2 regions of the Achromobacter sp. DH1f genome follow, and region 1 is predicted to be linked to the other one. Evidence: riboswitches for the same ligand, from Rfam matches in the RefSeq annotation. Region 1 holds a riboswitch; the other holds the start of a gene.
The links. Region 1 has a riboswitch for glycine ahead of gcvT (glycine cleavage system aminomethyltransferase GcvT). Riboswitches for the same ligand answer to the same signal wherever they lie in the genome.
Positions count from the first base shown of each region.

Region 2: linked by a shared signal. The riboswitch ahead of U858_RS0102900 (D-amino acid dehydrogenase) and the one ahead of gcvT (glycine cleavage system aminomethyltransferase GcvT) in region 1 are both predicted to bind glycine.

Region 1 covers NZ_AYMF01000026.1:68,437-76,314, forward strand. Annotated here, with positions in the region: gene U858_RS0122360 (arginine/lysine/ornithine decarboxylase) at 1-1,730, shown strand, start outside; gene U858_RS0122365 (NAD(P)/FAD-dependent oxidoreductase) at 1,749-2,951, shown strand; gene U858_RS0122370 (superoxide dismutase) at 3,195-3,809, shown strand; gene U858_RS0122375 (ZIP family metal transporter) at 3,838-4,731, shown strand; glycine riboswitch at 4,818-4,916, shown strand; glycine riboswitch at 4,949-5,071, shown strand; gene gcvT (glycine cleavage system aminomethyltransferase GcvT) at 5,159-6,259, shown strand; gene gcvH (glycine cleavage system protein GcvH) at 6,356-6,733, shown strand; gene gcvP (aminomethyl-transferring glycine dehydrogenase) at 6,831-7,878, shown strand, end outside.
Region 2 covers NZ_AYMF01000006.1:41,088-48,965, reverse strand. Annotated here, with positions in the region: gene U858_RS0102920 (AraC family transcriptional regulator) at 1-670, shown strand, start outside; gene U858_RS0102915 (NAD/NADP-dependent octopine/nopaline dehydrogenase family protein) at 882-1,979, shown strand; gene U858_RS0102910 (3-hydroxybutyryl-CoA dehydrogenase) at 1,982-2,980, shown strand; gene ampC (class C beta-lactamase) at 3,033-4,172, opposite strand; glycine riboswitch at 4,375-4,465, shown strand; glycine riboswitch at 4,467-4,557, shown strand; gene U858_RS0102900 (D-amino acid dehydrogenase) at 4,602-5,831, shown strand; gene U858_RS0102895 (sulfite exporter TauE/SafE family protein) at 5,835-6,578, opposite strand; gene U858_RS0102890 (SUKH-4 family immunity protein) at 6,753-7,340, opposite strand; gene U858_RS0102885 (PhzF family phenazine biosynthesis protein) at 7,354-7,878, opposite strand, start outside.

The DNA of each region.
Region 1 (7,878 bases):
CGTTCCTGAAGAGCCCGGTGGGCCGGATGTTCCACCAGTTCTTCGGCGAGAACATGCTGCGCGCCGACGTCTGCAACGCCGTGGACGAACTGGGCCAGCTGCTGGACCACACCGGCCCGGTCGCCGAATCGGAACTGAACGCCGCGCGCATCTTCCACGCCGACCACTGCTATTTCGTGACCAACGGCACGTCCACCTCGAACAAGGTGGTGTGGCATGCCAACGTGGCCGCGGGTGACGTGGTCGTGGTGGACCGCAACTGCCACAAGTCGATCCTGCACGCCATCACGATGACGGGCGCGATCCCGGTGTTCCTGCGCCCCACGCGCAACCACCTGGGCATCATCGGCCCGATCCCGCTGGAAGAATTCCACCCGGACAACATCCGCAAGAAGATCGAGGCCAACCCCTTCGCGCGCGAAGCGGTGAACAAGAACCCGCGCATCCTGACGCTGACGCAAAGCACGTACGACGGCGTCATCTACAACGTGGAAATGATCAAAGAGCAGCTCGGCAGCTATGTCGACACGCTGCACTTCGATGAAGCCTGGCTGCCGCACGCCGCGTTCCACGAGTTCTACAAGGACATGCACGCCATCGGCCAGGACCGCCCGCGCAGCCAGGATGCGATGGTGTTTGCCACCCACTCCACGCACAAGCTGCTGGCCGGCATTTCGCAAGCCTCGCAGATCATCGTGCAGGAATCCGAGACCCGCAAACTGGACCGCAACGTCTTCAACGAGGCGTACCTGATGCACACGTCGACCTCGCCGCAGTACGCGATCATCGCGTCGTGCGACGTGGCCGCGGCCATGATGGAACCCCCGGGCGGCACCGCGCTGGTCGAGGAAAGCATCCGCGAAGCGCTGGACTTCCGCCGCGCCATGCGCAAGGTGGAATCCGAGTTCGGCAAGAACGACTGGTGGTTCAAGGTCTGGGGCCCGAACCGCCTGGTGTCCGAAGGCATCGGCAACCGCGACGAGTGGGTGCTGGAAGCCAACGACCACTGGCACGGCTTCGGTGAAATGGCCGAAGGCTTCAACATGCTGGACCCGATCAAGGCCACGGTCATCACCCCGGGGCTGGACATGTCGGGCAGCTTCGGCGAAACCGGCATCCCCGCCGCGCTGGTGTCCAAGTACCTGACCGAGCACGGCGTGGTGGTCGAAAAGACCGGCCTGTACTCGTTCTTCATCCTGTTCACCATCGGCATCACCAAGGGCCGCTGGAACACGCTCTTGACCGCCTTGCAGCAGTTCAAGGACGACTACGACCGCAACCAGCCGCTGTGGCGCATTCTGCCGGACTTCTGCAAGGTGCATCGCCGCTACGAGCGCATGGGCCTGCGCGATCTGTGCCAGCAGATCCACGAAGCCTACCGCGAGCGTGACGTGGCCCGCCTGACCACCGAGATGTACCTGAGCGACATGGTGCCGGCGCTGAAGCCGTCCGACGCCTTTGCCCGCATGGCGCACCGCGAGGTCGAGCGCGTCGATATCGACCAGCTCGAAGGCCGCGTCACGGGCGTGCTGCTGACGCCGTACCCCCCGGGCATTCCGCTGCTGATTCCGGGCGAACGCTTCAACCGCACCATCGTCCAGTACCTGCAGTTCGCGCGCGAGTTCAACGAACGCTTCCCGGGCTTCGAAACCTACATCCACGGCCTGGCCGACGAAGTGGGTCCGGACGGCGAGAAGCGTTACTACGTCGACTGCCTGATCGAAGACTGATACGGGCCGACTGTTCCGATGTTCGATGTTGCCGTTCTCGGCGCCGGCGCCGCTGGCATGATGTGTGCAGCGGTCGCCGGCCAGCGTGGCTTGCGCGTGGTGCTGGTCGACCATGCCGAGCGCCTGGCCGAAAAGATCCGCATTTCCGGCGGCGGCCGCTGCAACTTCACCAACATCGGGGCGGGCCCGGCCAACTTCCTGTCCGACAATCCGCATTTCTGTCGCTCGGCCCTGTCGGGCTATACGCCGCAGGACTTCCTGGCGCTGCTCAAGCGCCACCATATTGCCTGGCACGAGAAGCATCGCGGCCAGCTGTTCTGTGACGATTCCAGCGAATCCATCATCGAGATGCTGCGCGCCGAATGCGACGCGGGCAGCGTGCAGTGGCGCATGGGCTGCCAGGTCGCCGAGGTGGCCCATGGCGAAGCCGGCTTTGAACTGCGCACCAGCCAGGGCCCGATCCGGGCGGCCAAGCTGGTGGTGGCCACCGGCGGCATGGCGATCCCGCAGCTGGGCGCCACCGACTTCGGCCTGAAGCTGGCGCGCCAGTTCGGCCTGAAGGTGGTCGAGCCGCGCCCCGCACTGGTGCCGCTGACCTTCGATGCGGCCCAGTGGCAGCCCCTGGCGGAACTGTCCGGCGTGGCGCTGGAGGTCAATCTGCAGACAGGGCAGGGCAAGACCCGCGGCGAATTCCTCGAAGACCTGCTGTTCACGCACCGCGGGCTGTCAGGCCCGGCGATCCTGCAGATCTCCAGTTTCTGGAAACCGGGCGAACCCATCGTCATCGACCTGGCGCCGGGGCGCGACCTGGCCGACGAACTGCTGGCCTCCAAGTCCGGCAACCGCCAGCAATTGCACACGGTGCTGGCCGGCCTGTGGCCCAAGCGCCTGGCCGATCGCTGGCTGCACCTGGCCGAGCAGGGCGGCAAGCCCGGCCTGGCGGCGTTGCGCCTGGCCGATGCGCCCGACAAGACCCTGCGCGCCCTGGCGCAGGACATCCACCAGTGGACGCTGGTACCCAGCGGCACCGCCGGCTACAAGAAGGCCGAAGTCATGCGCGGCGGCGTCGACACCCGCGGGCTGGACCAGAAGTCCATGCAGGCCAAGACCACCCCCGGGCTGTACTTCGTCGGCGAAGCCGTCGACGTGACCGGCTGGCTGGGCGGCTACAACTTCCAGTGGGCCTGGGCCTCGGGCGTGGCCTGCGGCAAGGCGCTGTAGGGCCGGCGCCCGCGTCGGCGGGCCGCCATTTCTCTTTCATTCTCGGACGATTTCCCGACGGCCATCCGCCAGGCGGCGCCTTGGTGCGTCTGCGCTGCGCAGCCGGCGGCGGCGCATAGCCCGCTTCTATGACAGCCATTGCAACGCAACCATTGTGATATCAAATAAAAATACATATCATTTATGTTTTCGATAATCAATCTGGCCCCGCATTCCGCGGCGCCGGTCTGACGGAGACATCTCATGGCCTACACCCTGCCGACCCTGCCCTACGCCTATGACGCGCTCGAACCCCATATCGACGCCATGACGATGGAAATCCACTACAGCAAGCACCACCAGACCTACGTCACCAGCCTGAACGCCGCCCTGGACGGCGCCGGCATCGCCACCGACGAGCCGGTCGAAGCGCTGGTGGCCCGCCTGGACCAGTTGCCCGAGGCGATCCGCGGCGCGGTGCGCAACCACGGCGGCGGCCATGCCAACCACAGCCTGTTCTGGTCCGTCATGTCGCCGCAGGGCGGCGGCGAGCCCGAGGGCGCGCTGGCCCGCGCGATCGATGCGGAACTGGGCGGCCTGGCCGCGTTCCGCGAGGCCTTCACCAAGGCAGCGCTGACCCGTTTCGGCAGCGGTTGGGCCTGGCTGTCCGTCACGCCGGCCGGCAAGCTGGTGGTGGAAAGCAGCGCCAACCAGGACAGCCCGTTGATGCAGGGCAACACCCCCATCCTGGGCCTGGACGTGTGGGAACACGCCTACTACCTGAAGTACCAGAACCGTCGGCCGGAGTACATCGGCGCCTTCTACAATGTCGTCAATTGGCCCGAGGTGGCGCGTCGCTACGCCGCCGCCATCGGCTGATCCGGCTTTGCGCGGGGGGCAGCGTTCCATGAACACATTCAGCCGTCATCGCATCCGGCCCGCGGCCACCAGCGTCAGCGTCTGGACGCTGGCGGTGCTGGTCGCCTGCCTGGGCCTGCATCAGCTGTGGGTCTACTTCGACGCGAACGCGCCGCATGTGGCGGACGCGCTGCTGGGCGGCATGGTCGCCGCTGGCGCCACGGCGGCGGGCACGCTGCCCATCCTTTTCGCGCGCACCATTCCCCAGAAAATGCAGGACAGCATGTTCGGCTTCGGCGCGGGCGTGATGCTGGCAGCCAGCGCGTTCTCGCTGGTGGCCCCGGGCATCGCGGCGGCCGAATCCCAGGGCGCCGGCCCCTGGGGCGCCGGGCTGACCGTCGGCGCGGCCATCCTGCTGGGCGCGGCCGCGCTGCTGCTGATGGATCGGCTGCTGCCGCATGAACACTTCATCAAGGGCCGCGAGGGCATCGAGGCGCACCGGCTGCGCCGCACCTGGCTGTTCGTCTTCGCCATTACCTTGCACAACCTGCCCGAAGGCCTGGCCATCGGCGTGGGCTACGCGGGCAACGATCCGGTGCGCGGCACCGCGCTGGCCACCGGCATCGCCATCCAGGACATTCCCGAAGGGCTGGTGGTGGCCGTGGCGCTGATCGCGGCCGGCTACAAGCGGTCGTTCGCGGTCGCGCTGGGCATGCTGTCCGGCCTGGTCGAGCCGATCGGCGCCGTGCTGGGCGCGGCGGTCGTGGGCTGGTCGGCGGCCATGTTGCCCTGGGGCCTGGGGTTCGCGGCGGGCGCCATGCTGTTCGTGATCAGCCACGAGATCATTCCCGAATCGCACCGCAAGGGGCACGAGGTCTACGCCACCTGCGGGCTGATGCTGGGTTTCGTGCTGATGATGCTGCTGGACACGGCGCTGGGCTAGGGGCCGGGAAGGGGTTGCACGCCGGGCTTGCCGGCTGCGCGGCGCTGGGCGAAGCGCGCGTTTCGCGGTATGCTTTCGCCGCTGTCACGCATGTTGCGGGAGAGAGCGGCTGCCAAGTGCGGCGGCCGCCGCCGAAGGCGCAATTCGCCCGGAATCGCTCAGGTATCCCATACCGCACATGTTTGCCCTGTCCCGGTTTTCGCCGTGCGGACGGGCAAAACAGTACTCTGGAGAGACCTGGCGCCGCTGCCCAATCAGGGACATAGCGCGCAGCCCAGGCGCCGAAGGTGCAAACCCGCCATGCGGGGCAACTCTCAGGCAAAAGGACAGAGGGGCGGAAGATTCAGCCGTTGCGCGGGGGCACATCGCCCGTCCGCCAGCGGCATTCCGTAACCCTGGCACCGCTGCCGCTCCGGAGTACCCGCGCATGTCCGCAACCCTCAAACGCACCCCGCTGGCCGACGAACACATCGCCTCTGGCGCCCGCATGGTCGATTTCGGCGGCTGGGACATGCCCCTGGCCTACGGCTCGCAACTGGAAGAACACCACGCGGTGCGCCAGGATGCCGGCATGTTCGACGTCTCGCACATGCTCAACGCCGACGTCACCGGCCCGGACGCCTTCGCCTTCCTGCAACGCCTGGTGGCCAACGACGTGGCCAAGCTGACGGTGCCGGGCAAGGCGCTCTATACCTGCATGCTGAACCCGCAGGGCGGCGTCATCGACGACCTGATCGTCTATTTCTTCGCCGCCGACCAATGGCGCGTGGTGGTCAATGCCGGCACGGCCGACAAGGACATGGCCTGGATGCAGCGCGTCAAGCAGGCCGGCAAGTTCGACGTCACCATCACGCCGCGCCGCGACCTGGCCATGATCGCCGTGCAGGGCCCCAATGCCCGCGCCAAGGTCTGGGCCGCGCGCCCCGCCTGGCAGGCCGCCAGCGAACCGCTGACCCCGTTCGTGGCCGCTCGCATCGGCGACGACACCCTGGTGGCCCGTACCGGCTACACCGGCGAAGACGGTTTTGAAATCGTGCTGCCCGCTTCTGAGGCCGTGCAGCTGTGGCGCGACCTGGTCGCCCAGGGCGTGCGCCCGGCGGGCCTGGGCGCGCGCGACACGCTGCGCCTGGAAGCCGGCATGAACCTGTATGGCCAGGACATGGACGAACTGACCCAGCCGGGCGAAGCCGCCCTGACCTGGACGGTGTCCCTGAAAAACCCCGAACGCCGCTTCATCGGTCGCGATGCGCTGGAACAATTCGCCACGCCCGCCGCCTTCGTCGGCCTGAAGCTGCAGGAACGCGGCGTCATGCGCGCCCACATGGCCGTGCGCACCGCGCAAGGCACGGGTGAGCTCACCAGCGGCACCATGTCGCCCACGCTGGGTGTGTCGATCGGCTTTGCCCGCCTGCCGCAAGGCGTGGCCGTGGGCGATACGGTCGAGGTCGACATCCGCGGCAAATGGGTGCCCGCCCTGGTCTGCAAACTGCCGTTTGTCCGTAACGGCAAAGCCGTCGAACACTCGTAAACTCGAAGCTTCGCGCCGCAGGCCCCCCGTGGCGGGCGGGCCGCCGGCGCGAGGCGCGCAACACCATTCTTCTACCCGAATCCCTCAGGAGTTCCCATGAGTCTGCCCACCGATCGCAAGTACACCCAGTCCCATGAATGGGTCAAAGCCGAAGGCGACGTGTTTGTCGTCGGCATCACCGATACCGCCCAGGACCAACTGGGCGACCTGGTCTTCGTCGGCGACGTCAAGGTCGGCGCCAAGCTGAACGCGGGCGAAACCGCCGGCGTGGTCGAGTCGGTCAAGGCCGCCTCCGACATCTACGCCCCGGTCGCCGGCGAGATCGTCGCGTTCAACGACGAACTCGAAAGCAACCCCAATCTGATCAACGAATCGGCCTTCACCGCCTGGATCTTCAAGATCAAGCCGGTCAACGCCGCCGATGCCGACAAGCTGCTGGACGCTGCCGGCTACGAAGCCGTCGCCAACGGCTAAGCCTGTCCGGACGGGTGGCGGCGCCAGGCGCCGCGCCCGTCCGCAAGATGCATCACCGTTCGTCCCCCGACGACACCTGCTACCCCGAGATCCCTCCATGTCGCGCGCCCTAGACACCCACACCGACTTCATTCCCCGCCACATCGGCCCCTCCGACGCCGACCAGGCCGCCATGCTCGCCGTGATCGGCAGCGCCAGCCTGGACGCCCTGATCGAAGAAGTCGTGCCGCCCAAGATCCGCAGCCAGGCCCCGCTGGCGCTGCCGCCCTCGCGCAGCGAAGCCGACGTGCTGGCCGAACTGAAGCAGATCGCCGGCCGCAACAAGGTCTTTCGCAACTACATCGGCCAGGGTTACTACGGCACGCAGACCCCCAATGTGGTCCTGCGCAACATTCTCGAGAATCCCGCCTGGTACACGGCCTACACGCCCTACCAGCCCGAGATCTCGCAGGGCCGCCTCGAGGCCCTGCTGAACTACCAGACCATGGTCGCCGACCTGACCGGGCTGGACATCTCCAACGCCTCGCTGCTGGACGAAAGCACCGCCGCCGCCGAAGCCATGACGCTGGCCCGCCGCGGCGCCAAGTCGCAGAGCCCGGTGTTCTTCATCTCGCGCCACGTGCACCCCCAGACCATCGAAGTCGTGCGCACGCGCGCCGAAGGCCTGGACATCGAAATCGCCATCGGCGACGAAGCCGAGGGCTTGCCGGAATGCTTCGGCGTGCTGCTGCAATACCCGCACAGCACCGGTTCGGTGTCCGACTATCGCAAGCTGGCTGACGCCGCCCACGCCCAAGGCGCCGTGGTGGCCGTCGCCACCGACCTCTTGGCCCTGGCGCTGTTGGCCGCGCCGGGTGAGTGGGGCGCGGACATCGCCGTCGGTTCGGCCCAGCGCTTTGGCGTGCCGTTCGGCTTTGGCGGCCCGCACGCCGGCTTCATGGCCTGCAAGGATGCCTTCAAGCGCAACATGGCCGGCCGCCTGGTCGGTGTGTCCAAGGACGCCCAGGGCAACCCGGCGATGCGCCTGGCGCTGCAAACGCGCGAACAGCACATCCGCCGCGAGAAGGCCACGTCCAACATCTGCACGGCCCAAGTGCTGCTGGCCGTCATGGCCGGCATGTACGCCGTGTGGCACGGCCCGGCCG
Region 2 (7,878 bases), on a different contig from region 1:
GTCCGAACGCAGCATCATCCGCATCGGCCAGGACTGCCGCAGCCTGATCCTGCGCATCGAACGCCAGGCCCTGGAGCGCCACCTGCAGCAACTGCTGGACCGCCCGGTCAAGCAGCCGCTGGTGTTCGACCTGGAAGCTGCCCCGGGCTCGGCGGGCCTGGCCGCCGTGCAGGAAACGCTGGACTACCTGTGCCGCCTGTACCGCCACCCCGCCATCGAAGGCGTGACGCAGACGCTGGCCGCGGGCTTTTCCGACTATCTGGTGTCGTTGCTGCTGACCCAGCTGCCGCACAACTATTCCGATGCGCTGCGCGCCGACCGCCGCCAGCCGCTGCCCCAGCACGTGCGCCGCGCCCGCGACTACATCGAAGAACACATCGACGCGCCCATTGCCCTGACCGACCTGGCGGCGCATTGCGGCGTGTCCATCCGCACCTTGCAGAACGGCTTCACGCAGTTCCTCAAACAAAGCCCCAGCGACTACCTGCGCAACCGCCGGCTGGCGCTGGCGCACGCCGCGCTGGGGCAAGCGCGGGACGGCGACAGCGTCACCGACATCCTGCTGCGCTGCGGCGTCACCAGCTTCGGCCACTTCGCCACCCATTACCGCAAGCGGTATGGCTGCCTGCCGTCCGACACGCTCAGGCAGCGCCGCGCCTGTACGCCCTGATAGCGGCGGGAGGGTGCTTGAAGCAGTGCCTGATCGCTGCCTGATCGCTGCTTGGTCGCCACCTGATCGCCGCCAGACTGCGGCCGCAGCCATGGCACGCACCTCACCGCCCTGCATTTGCTTGCCGATTCGGTATCCCGCCTGCGCGTTCGGCGCAGACCGCGCCTTGTCCCATCGCTAGGATCAAAGCCTCTATCGAAGGAGCTTGATCATGCGCATCGGCGTTATTGGCGGCGGCCACGGCTGCTACGCGGCGGCGGCCGACCTGGTGGAAAAAGGGCATCGTGTGCGGCTGTGGCGCCGCGACGGGGCCGCGTTCGACAGCCTGCGCCAGGCCGGCGCCCTCACGGTGACCGACTATCGCGGCACGCGCCGCATCCCGCTGGGCGACGGCCCCGGCCAGCTGGAACTGACGGCTGACCTGGGCGCCGCGACAGACGGCGCGCAATTGCTGGTGATTCCGCTGCCGGCCACGTCCCACGCCGCACTGGCGCCTGACCTGGCGCCGCACCTGCAAGACGGCCAGGTGGTGTTCCTGCCGCCCGGCACCTTCGGCAGCCTGCTGTTCGCCCGCGCCCTGAAAGACGCCGGCAACCCGGCCGAGGTGGCCTTTGCCGAGACCGGCACCCTGCCCTACCTGGCGCGCAAGCACGGCGACCGCGTCGTGATCAGCGCCTACGCCACGCGCCTGCCCACCGGCGTCTTTCCCAGCCGCCTGTCCGGCCCCGCCCTGGAAGTGCTGGCGCAGGCCTACCCCAGCATCGAGCCGATCGAAGACGCTCTGTCGGGCGCGTTGATGAACGCAGGGCCGGTGATCCATCCGCCGCTGATCCTGATGAACGCCGGCCCGCTGGAACACTTCGACAAGTGGGACATCCACAACGAAGGCACGCAACCGTCCATCCGCCGCGTGACCGACGCACTGGACGCCGAACGCATCGCCGTGCGCACGGCGCTGGGCTATGCGGCGCCGCACTTTCCGCTGGCCGACCACTACGCCGCCGAGGGCGATGAATGGATGTATGGCCGCGGCGCGCACGGCAAGCTGACCGACAGCGGCGACTGGCGCGAGAACATCGACCTGGCCCGCCACCGCTACATGCTGGAAGACACGCAGCTGGGCCTGTCCTTCCTGGTGTCGACGGGCCGCTGGGCCGGCGTGCCCACGCCGGTGGCGCAGGGCTTGCTCAGCGTGGCCTCGGCCGTGGCGGGCCGCGACCTGTATGCCGAAGGCCGCACGCTGGAAGCGCTGGGCCTGCACGGCCGGTCGCGCAGCGCCATGGCCGCGTTGCTGGCGCAAGGGGCCTGACCATGGACAAGACCTTGTGCGTGGTCGGCGCCGGCCGCATGGGCATCGGCATCACGCTGTCGTACATCCATGCCGGGCTGTCCGTCACCCTGATCGACATCAAGCCGCGCGAACGCGGCGAACAGGCCGAATACTTCGCGCGGGTGCTGGGCGACCTGCGGCGCGAACTGGCCACCCTGACGCGGCTGGGCCTGCTGGACGCGGCACAGGCCGACATTGCGCTGGGCCGCGTGCGCCTGACCACCCGCGACGACGCCCGCGCGGACCTGGCCCACGCCCGGGTCGTGTTCGAAGCCGTGCCCGAGCGCCTGGACGTCAAGCGCGACACCTTCACCTGGCTGGGGCGGGCCTGCGCGCCGGACAGCGTCATCGCGTCCACCACGTCCACCTTCCTGGTGACCGAACTGGCCGCGTTGGTGCACACGCCCGCGCGCTTTCTGAATGCGCATTGGCTCAACCCGGCGTATCTCATTCCGCTGGTGGAAGTGAGCCGCGGCCCGCAGACGGCGGACGCCGCGTTGCAGGACCTGCTGGCGGTGCTGCGGCTGGCCGGCAAGACGCCGGTGCAATGCGCACCGGCGGCCGGCTACATCGTGCCGCGCATCCAGGCCCTGGCCATGAACGAGGCGGCCCGCATGGTCGAGGAAGGCGTGGCCAGCGCCGAAGACATCGACACCGCCGTGCGGCTGGGCTTCGGCCTGCGCTTCTCGGTGCTGGGCCTGCTGGAATTCATCGACTGGGGCGGCGGCGACATCCTGCATTACGCGTCCCGCTATCTGGCCGATGCCATCGACCCCCGCTTTGCCGCGCCGGACATCATCGCGCGCAACATGGAAGCCGGCCGCAACGGCCTGCGCGAAGGCCAGGGCTTCTACGACTACGCCGGCATGGACGTGGACGCCTACAAGCTGCGGCGGCTGGGAGAGCTGTGCGACCGGTTGCGCATCATGGGCTTGCTGCCGCGTCATGACGCGGCCCGGGAAAAGGGCGACGTTCGCTAAAGGGGCAACGGCCAGGGGCCAGGCAGCGCCGCCACACTGCTTACCCCGCCGTTCAACGATCCAGCGTCTCCAGCACCCGCAATGCCAGCCGCACGCGCGCCTCGTTGGGATAGTTGCGGTTGGCCAGGATCACGATGCCCTCCTTGCGCGACGGTACGAAGGCCACGTAGGCGCCAAAGCCGTTGGTGGCGCCGGTCTTGTTGATCCACGTCGCGGGCTGTGGCGCGCTCGGCGGCTGCAAGGCCTGCACCGGCAAGGTCTCGAAGGCCACCTTGGCCGAATTGCCGGCCACCAGGTCATCCACCGACACCGGGTAACGGTACTGCTCCCAGATCAGGTCCTGCGTCATCGCGCCCAACTGGTAGTAGCCCGTGTGCGTGGCCGCGATGGCGCGCTGGATGGTGGCACCCACCGGCGCCACGCCCAGGTTCACCTCGACAAAGCGGATCATGTCGCGGGCGGTCGATTTCACGCCATAGGCCTCGTCCGCCAGCACACCCGGATTCACCCGCACCGGCGCGTTCTGCTTGTTGTAGCCCCAGGCGTAGTCGGGCATTTTTTCAGGCGGTACGTTCACATAGGTGCTGCGCAAGCCCAGCTTGGGAAACAGGCCCTGCTCCAGCGCCGCCACGTAGGGCTGGCCCAGGCTGCGCGCGGCTACCACGCCCAGCATGCCGATGCTGGGATTGGCGTAGGTGCGGTGCGTGCCGGGCGCGTATTGCGGCGTCCAGGCCTTCAGATAGGCCATCAACTGGGCCGTGTCCTGCACGGCGTCCGGCACTTGCAAAGGAAAGCCGCCCGCCGTGTGCGTGGCCAGGTTGATCAGCGTGGTCTTGGCGAACGCGCTGCCTTGCAGTTCGGGCACATACTTGGCGGGGCTGTCGCCCAACGACAGTTTGCCCGAGGCCTCTGCATAGCCCGCCAACGTCACGGTGAAGGTCTTGCTGATCGAGCCCAGCTCGAACAGCGTGTCGGGCGATACCGGCTTGCGCGGTGCGCGCGAGGCATCGCCGTAGTTGAAAAAGCGCTGCTGGCCGTTGCGGGTGACGGCGATTGCCATGCCGGGGATGTCGTATTGGCGCATGACCTCGGCGACGGCGGCGTTGATCGCCTCGTCAGCAGCCTGCGGCGGCACCGCAGCGACTGGCGCGCCGGGCGCGGACGACGCTGGCGCTGGCTGCCCCGCCGCCATGGCGGGCCCGGCGCCTGCGGCCAGGGCCAGGAACCACATCGAAATACGGAATTTTTCTCTCAGGCGCATGCCATTCTTCCTATCGCGTCATACCGGCTGGCGCCGGCCGAATGGCGCCCAGTGTAGGACGAAATTGGCACATCCTAGTACTAACCCTAAGTCTCGTTCGGCCGAAATTTTGGCTATCCTGCTTCGGTCGATTCAAAACCCCGCAGAAGAGACTCGCCCCCGTGGCGGGCGCCGACGGAGCAACCGCCCCGGAAACTCTCAGGCAACAGGACTGCGCGGTGTAGACAATCTGGAGAGAGGCGCCAAGCGCGCCCACCGAAGGGGATCCCGCGGCGCACACCGCCCGGGTGAAGCTCTCAGGTACCAAGACAGATGGGGTGCTGCTGCCGGTTGGCCGCAGCCACGCTATCTGGAGCCACCATGCCCCGCATCGCCATCATCGGCGCCGGTATCACCGGCGTCACGTCTGCGTACGCCTTGAGCAAACTGGGTTACGACGTCACGGTCTACGACCGCCAGCGCTATCCCGCCATGGAAACGTCGTACGCCAACGGCGGCCAGCTGTCCGCCAGCAACGCCGAAGTCTGGAACAGCGCCGCCACCGTCATGAAGGGCCTGCGCTGGCTGGGCCGCCGCAACGCGCCGCTGCTGCTCAACCCGCGCTTCAGCTGGCACAAGTATTCGTGGCTGGCCCAGTTCATGGGGCAGATCCGCAATTACCGCCAGAACACCATCGCCACCACCCGGCTGGCCATCGAGGCGCGCCAGCACCTGTATGCCATGGCCGAGGAAGAAGGCATCGACTTCGACCTGGAACGGCGCGGCATCCTGCACATCTACCACGACGCCGCCAGCTTCGAGACCGCACGCCGCGCCAACGCGCTGCTGCGCGAAGGCGGACTGGAACGCCACGCGGTCACGCCCGACGAAGCACGCGCCATCGAACCCGCGCTGCAAACGGCCTGCCACGGCGGCTTCTACACGCCGTCCGATGCCACCGGCGACATCCACAAATTCACCAGCGGTCTGGCCCGCGCCTGCGTGCGCCGCGGCGTGCGCTTCGAGCAGGACGCCGACATCCGCGCCATCAGCCGCGACGGCCTGCCCTACGTATTGGACATTGCCCGCGAAGGCGGCACGCAACACGAACAGCACGAGGCCAGCGCCCTCGTCATCTGCGCCGGGGCCGCCAGCCGCCAGTTCGCGCGCCAGCTGGGCGACTCGTTGAACATCTACCCGGTCAAGGGCTATTCCATCAGCGTGCACCTGGACGAGCCCGACAGCCGCGCCGCCGCGCCCACTGTCAGCCTGCTCGACGAAGCCGCCAAGATCGTCACCAGCCGCCTGGGGGACCGCTTCCGCGTGGCCGGCACGGCGGAATTCAATGGCTTCAACATGGACATCCGCGCCGAACGCATCCAGCCGCTGGTGGACTGGACCCGCAAGCACTTCCCCGGCGTACGCACGTCACGCGTGGTGCCCTGGTGCGGCCTGCGCCCCATGACCCCCAACATGATGCCGCGCGTCGGCCCGGGCAAGCGGCCCGGCGTGTTTTACAACACCGGGCACGGGCATCTGGGGTGGACGTTGTCGGCAGCGACGGCGCAGATGCTTGCGGCGAGTGTGCGGGACGGGGTGGCGCTGGCGTAGCGCCTACCGCGCCAGCAACTGCGGCACCGACGACGCCAGCAACGTCAGCCCCGAACATGTCAGCAGCCCCAGCACCGTGCGCCGGAATGTCACTTCGGAAATGCCGATGTACAGGCGGGTGCCGAGCAGCGTGGGGATCAGCATGGCCGGCGCCACCACTGCGAACATGGGCGCCATGTCGCGGGTGACGATGCCGGTGGCCAGGTAGGTGGCCATCGTCACCGACAGCATCGCCAGGTTGAAGTTCTGGATCACGGCGCGCTGGGTGTCTTTGTTGAAACCGCGCAGCGTGCACCACAGCGTGGGCACGCTGCCCGCGAAACCGCCGATGCCGCCTAGCACGCCGCCGACCATGCCCACGGCGCCATCGCCCAGGCGGTTGCCGCGGATGCGCGGCAGCCGCTGCGACATCAGCATGACCGGGCACCACAAGGCCAGCAAGGCGCCCAGCACGGCCTTGAACCAGTCCATGTCCAGGTGCGGCAGCACCAGCACGCCCAGCGGAATGCCGGCCAGGCCGCCCGCCAGGAAAGGCCACAGCAGTTGCCAGTCAAAGCCCCGGCGCACCGAGAACACAGCCAGCAGTTGCCCGGTCAAGGCGCCGAAGACGGCCAGCGCGGCGGCCAGACGCGGGTCCAGCACCCAGGCCCAGAACGACATGGCCACCATGCCGAACGCAAAGCCCGACAGGCCCTGCACGAAGCCCGCCACCGCCGCGCCGATCGCCACCACCCATACCGCGTCCATGCCCTCTGTCTCCTTGGTTCCAGGGCCGGATGCGGCCTCTTGGTGTCATGACCGGGGATTCTAGGCAGCTGCGGCGCGCAGGGTTATTTGAAGTGCTGATGAGGGAATAGGTTTTCGATAATGGCGCGCCGAAGCCTCGCCCGAGCCGTCGAACCCGGTCCGCGAGCGTTCAGGCTAGCCTTGCAGGACCTCGTAGAAGCGCTCGGCCTCGCCCCGGTCACCCAGCACGGCGGTCAGTCGGTCGAGCACGGCGTCGCGGTAGGCCGGCTTGATCTCCCAGTCGTCGTCGCGCAGGTCTTCGTCCGCGTCCAGGTAGACCTCGCCCACGGCGGCCAGGGCGGCGGCCAGCGTCCAGAGGTCGGGCGCGATGTCGTCAGGTGCCCATGTGCCGGTGCCGTGCATCGCATACAGGATGCGGCCGCTGCCCGTGTCCAGGATGAAGGGATCGGCGTTCAGGTCGGCGATGACCAGCCAGTTGTCCTGCCAGGCCGGCACCCGTTGGCCGTTCGAGGCATCCCAGCGGTAGCCGGCCTGCAGATCCCACAGGCGGCTGAGCGCAGGAAAGCACACATTGGTTTCGGACAGCGTGACGCCGACCGGGCCGATGTGCGCGTGATAAGTCTTGCCCAACGGGCCGATGCGGGCATAGAAATCGGCCAGCGCGTCGGGCAGCGGGATATCGCCGCGCCATTCGTCGCGGCCTTGCGGGCGGAGTTCGCCGAAGCGGGCAAAGCCGTCCCGCAACGCGTCGATGTCGATCATGGCGGCCCTTGGGTCAAAGGTAGATCGTGCCGCGCAGGTACAGCGCCGCCTGGCCGCTGATGATGACGCGGCCGTTGCCGGGCAGTTCGCATTGCAGCTGCCCCTTGCGCGCCCCGCCCTGCTCGGCCGTCAGCGTCGTCTTGCCCAGGCGCTCGGCCCAGTACGGCGTGAGCGAGGTGTGGGCCGAGCCGGTGACGGGGTCTTCGTTGACGCCCACGCGCGGGCCGAACCAGCGCGACACGAAGTCGTATCGGGTGGACGGCGCCGTGACCGCCACGCCGCGCACGTCAAACGCGGCCAGCGCCGAGAAATCAGGCTTCAGGCCGTCGATCAGGGTTTCATCGTCGATGACCAGCAGATAGTCGTCGGTGCGGTACAGCGCCCGCGCGTCCTTCAAGCCCAGCGCTTGCAGCAGCGCGGCCGGGATGGCTTCGGCCACCGGTTGCTTGACGGGGAAATCCATCGCCAGCGCCTTGCCGGCGCGGCGCACCTGCAATTCGCCGCTGCGGGTCGAAAAGCGCAACAGGTCGTCCTTGAC